2 regions of the Zoogloea oryzae genome follow, and region 2 is predicted to be linked to the other one. Evidence: riboswitches for the same ligand, from Rfam matches in the RefSeq annotation. Region 2 holds a riboswitch; the other holds the start of a gene.

Region 1 (2,181 bases), on a different contig from region 2:
TGTCATTCACCACCTTGAGGAAGGGAATCACCCCCTGGCTCTGGCCGTTGGTGCCCTTGATGCGGCTGCCCAGGGCGCGCACCGGGGTCCAGTCGTTGCCCAGGCCGCCGGCGTACTTCTGCAGCAGGGCGTTCTCCTTGACCGCCTGGTAGATGCCTTCCAGGTCGTCCGATACCGTGGTGAGGTAGCAGGACGACAGCTGCGAGTGGCGGGTGCCGCTGTTGAACAGGGTCGGCGTCGAGCACATGAAATCGAAGGACGAGATCAGGTTGTAGAACTCGATGGCGCGGGCCTCCCGGTCAATCTCGCCCACCGCGAGCCCCATCGCCACGCGCATGAAGAAGAGCTGCGGCAGCTCGATGCGCCGCCCGTCGATGTGAAGGAAGTAGCGGTCGTAGAGGGTCTGCAGGCCCAGGTAGCCAAACTGCTGGTCGCGCTCGGGCACCAGGGCGGCGCCAAGGCGGCCCAGGTCGAATTCGGCGAGGCGCGGGTCGAGGAGTTCGGCATTGATGCCGGTGCGGATGAAGGCCGGCAGGGCCTCGGCGTAGTGGCCGGGCAGGTCGGCCAGGCTCACCGGCTGGCCGAGGACTTCCCGGGCGAGGCTGGCGAGGAGGAGTTGCGCGGTGACCCGGTTGTAGGCTGGCTCCCGCTCAATCAGGTTGCGCGCGGCGAGGATCAGCGCCTGGTCCACGTCGGCCAGCGGGACGCCGTCGTAGAGGTTCCGGAGGGCCAGATCGAGCACCGCGTGGGCCGACACCTCGTTGCCCAGGCCGGCGAAGGCGGCCTCGCAGTGGCGGAGCAGGGCGTTGGTGTCGAGGGGAATGCGACATCCGTCGGCCAGCACGTGGAGGGTCGGCGTGCCCGCGGATGCCATGCCGGCAGCCCGTTCGGCGGCGCGGCGTTCGCGGTAGAGCACGTAGGCCCGGGCCACGTCGTGTTCGCCGGAGCGCATCAGGGCCAGCTCCACCTGATCCTGGATGTCTTCGATGGACACCGTGCCGCCATCGGGCAGGCGGCGGGTGAGGGCGCGCAGCACGGTGTCGGTGAGCCGCGCGACGATCTCCCGGACCCGGGCCGAGCCGCCGCTGGCGCTGCCCTCGACGGCCAGGAAGGCCTTGCTCATGGCGATGGCGATCTTGTCAGCGTTGAAGGCGACGACGGCGCCGTTGCGGCGGATCACCTGCAGGGCGGCGATGGCCGACGCGCTGGCGGATGCGGATGGAGTCTGAACGGTGGCGAGCAAGGCGATTCTCCGAATTGGGGGGCGGAGAATCGAGGACCTGGAGCCGCGCCCGGCGTCAACGCACGGGCGGAAGCCCTGCAATCCGCGCTGGCGCACGGTGGCGACAGGAAGACACCTCGTTTCAGGGACACCCCGCCCCAAAAGCACTGAAGGAATGGGCCATGGCAGGTCTCCTGACTCTCGGGTCGTCGCCTCGTGCCAGCCTTCCCGGAGCGCATCCAGTGGCAGTGGGGGGCACGAAACTCGCCGATTACAGTTGCGGGGGCAGTGCTGGATTTGAGGCGACGGCCTCGCACCAGCTTCCCTTTTCATCCCCTTGCGGGGAACCAATGACGAGGCGGATGGTAGGGGGGTGGTATCCGGCGTGTCAAGCCGGGGCACTGCGGGTAGGGCTGTCGGGGGTTGTCGAGGCCCATATCTAGTCCGCCCCGGCAGCGGGTCCGCGGCATGGGGCGAGGTCGGCGAAGTGCGCGCCATTGCAATCCGTCTTGGCCGGGTTCATGCTCGATTCGTCAAGGAGGTGCGTTCAAATGCGAGTCCGTTTCTTTGGCGCGGCCGGCGAGGTGACCGGCTCGTGCACCCTGGTGGAAGTCGGCGATGTCCGCTTCCTGGTCGATTGCGGGATGTTCCAGGGCGGGCGCGAGGCCCGGGCCAAGAACCTCCGGGCGCTGGATTTCGGCTTTGACGTGCGGGACATCGACTTCGTGCTGCTGACCCACGCCCACATCGACCACTCCGGCCTGTTGCCGCGGCTGGCGGTGCTGGGCTTCCGCGGCCCGATCTACGCCACGCCGGCCACCATCGACCTGCTGGCGGTGCTCCTGCCCGACAGCGCCCACATTCAGGAGAAGGAATCCGAGTGGCAGCTGCGCCACCAGCACCGCCGGGGCGGCAGCGAGCGGGGCGTGGCGGCGCCGCTCTACACCGTGGCCCAGGCC
Region 2 (2,181 bases):
TGGACTTCGTGCAGCAGGGTGATCGACAGGAAGATGCACAGGGTGCTGCGGTGGGCGGCGAGGGCTTCGAGCTCCTCGCCCGGCGGCATGGGCGTGCGCCCGGCCACGCGGGTGAGGATCACCGTCTGGGTGACTTCCGGCAGGGTCAGGGTTTCGCCGGCGGCGGCGGCCGAGGCGAAGGCCGACGACACGCCGGGCACCACCGCCCACTCGACGCCGGCGGCGGTGAGCGGGCGGGTCATCTCGACCAGCGCGCCGTACAGGCCGGGGTCGCCGGTCTGCAGGCGCACCACGCAGGCGTGGCGGGCGCTCTGGTCGAGCAGCCAGGCGGTCATCTCCTCGAGGGTCATGTCCTTCGAGTCGCGGATCGCGCAGCCGGGCGGCGCGAACAGAGTGGCCGCCTGATCCACCAGCGAGCCGGCGTAGAGGATCGCGCCGGCGCTTTCGAGCAGGCGCCGCCCCTTGACGGTGAGGAGTTCAGGATCGCCGGGGCCGGCGCCCACGAACCAGACCTTGCCGGTCATGGCTCAGACCGCCTGGGGCTGGAAGCACAGCCGCACCACCGCGCTGTGCTGGCGGCGGGCGATGGCATGCACCGTCAGCAGCGTGAGGATCGGCTCGACGGCCACGATGGCGGCGTAGGAGGAGGCGAAGGAAAGCCAGGCGGAGAGCGGCGTCGCCACCTCGCCGATGGCCAGCCAGAAGCCGACCATCAGGGTGACGCCGCCGTAGAAGGCCGCGTCGAGCTTGAGGATGCTGCGCAGCGTGGGCTGGGCGTCGGCGGCGCGCAGGCGCTGGCCGAGGGTGGCATGCACCAGCACCAGCGGCAGGGCCAGCGAGAGGGTATTGACGCCCAGGTGGAGCAGGTCGGCCGGCGCGAAGAGCAGCCCCTGGGCCAGCAGGCCGAGGGCGAAGCCGAACAGCGTCGGCACGAAGCCCAGCGCCAGGTAGAGCGGCATGGCGCCCAGGAAGTGCAGCTCGGATGGCCCCACCGGCAGGTGGAAGGCCTGCATGAACAGGGTGAAGGCGACCGCCGCGATCAGGCTGCGGACGATCAGCTGCGGTGCTTTGAGGAGGTGGACCGACTGGCTGCCCAGCAGGGCGACGGCGGCGGCGTTGGCGGCGAGGATCTTGGCACTGGCGACGTACCCCGGTTCGATGTGCATCTTGCTTCCCTTCGTGACGATTGGACGAAGTGCGGCAAGGCATCGGGGGGCGCGCAGAAGCAGCGAAAGACGAAAAGACGGACCGGTGGCCGGCGGGCCGGGCAGGCAAAGACCAGTGGCGGACGTGGTTCCGGAAAGGCGGATGGAACGGGAACGGACGGACAGTGATCGGGCAAGCCCATCGGTCGGCTCTGCCCACACCCCGGGGCCAATACCACACCAAAACGTCACAGGCCGGTCTTCTGGCTCGCCTTCATCCTCTTCTGCCGACCTTCCCGTGCGCGAGCACAGTGGCGTTGAGCAGATTCGTCAGGCTTACAGCAGCGGGGGCTGCGCCGGAATGGCCAGGGAGCGCGTGCTCCCGACGTCACCGGACTTCCCGTTTCACCTTGCCTGCAGACGCAGGCTCGGCACCCGTAACGGTGCGGAGTCTAACCGCATGTGCTGCGGGGCGGCAAGCGTTTGCGGTATGCGGGGTGGTTCAGCCCTTGGCCGGCCCGATCCACCGGGCGGCGAAGCCGGGGGCGCTGGGGGCGTCGCTGTAGCGGGCTTCGCTGCGCAGGCGGACGGTGAAGCAGGCGCCTTCGCCGGGGTGGCTGGTGACACCGATGCTGCCGCCGTAGCGCTCGATGATGGCGTAGCTGATCGACAGCCCGAGGCCGGTGCCCGAGCCTTTCTTGGTGGTGAAGAAGGGGTCGAAGATGCGCGACAGATCCTCGGCGGCGATGCCCTGGCCGGTGTCGCACACCTGGATGTCGGCGCCGACGGGCTGGCCGTCCTCGATCCAGTCGCGGCTGCTGAGGGTGAGTCGGCCGCCTTCGGGCATGGCCTGGATGGCGTTGACGATGAGGTTGATGAGCACCTGCTGGAGCTCGCTGGTGTTCACCTCGACGCGGCAGGTGGCGGCGTTGTCCACGCGCACTTCGATCTGCCGGCGCTCCAGGTTGTGGCGGGTGAGCACCAGGCAGTCGGCGATCACCTGGGCCGGGTCGATGCCTTCGGCGTAGCCGGCGAA

What was found. Region 2 has a riboswitch for cobalamin ahead of QQK25_RS19415 (energy-coupling factor ABC transporter permease). Riboswitches for the same ligand answer to the same signal wherever they lie in the genome.
Region 1: it holds a riboswitch for cobalamin, as region 2 does, so the genes downstream of both, QQK25_RS03475 (ribonucleoside-diphosphate reductase subunit alpha) here and QQK25_RS19415 (energy-coupling factor ABC transporter permease) in region 2, are expected to answer to the same signal.

What each region holds. Positions count from the first base shown of each region.
Region 1 covers NZ_BSPX01000005.1:74,876-77,056, reverse strand. Annotated here, with positions in the region: gene QQK25_RS03475 (ribonucleoside-diphosphate reductase subunit alpha) at 1-1,243, opposite strand, end outside; cobalamin riboswitch at 1,390-1,589, opposite strand; gene QQK25_RS03470 (MBL fold metallo-hydrolase RNA specificity domain-containing protein) at 1,774-2,181, shown strand, end outside.
Region 2 covers NZ_BSPX01000081.1:13,606-15,786, reverse strand. Annotated here, with positions in the region: gene cobM (precorrin-4 C(11)-methyltransferase) at 1-524, opposite strand, end outside; gene QQK25_RS19415 (energy-coupling factor ABC transporter permease) at 528-1,166, opposite strand; cobalamin riboswitch at 1,382-1,599, opposite strand; gene QQK25_RS19410 (sensor histidine kinase) at 1,648-2,181, opposite strand, start outside.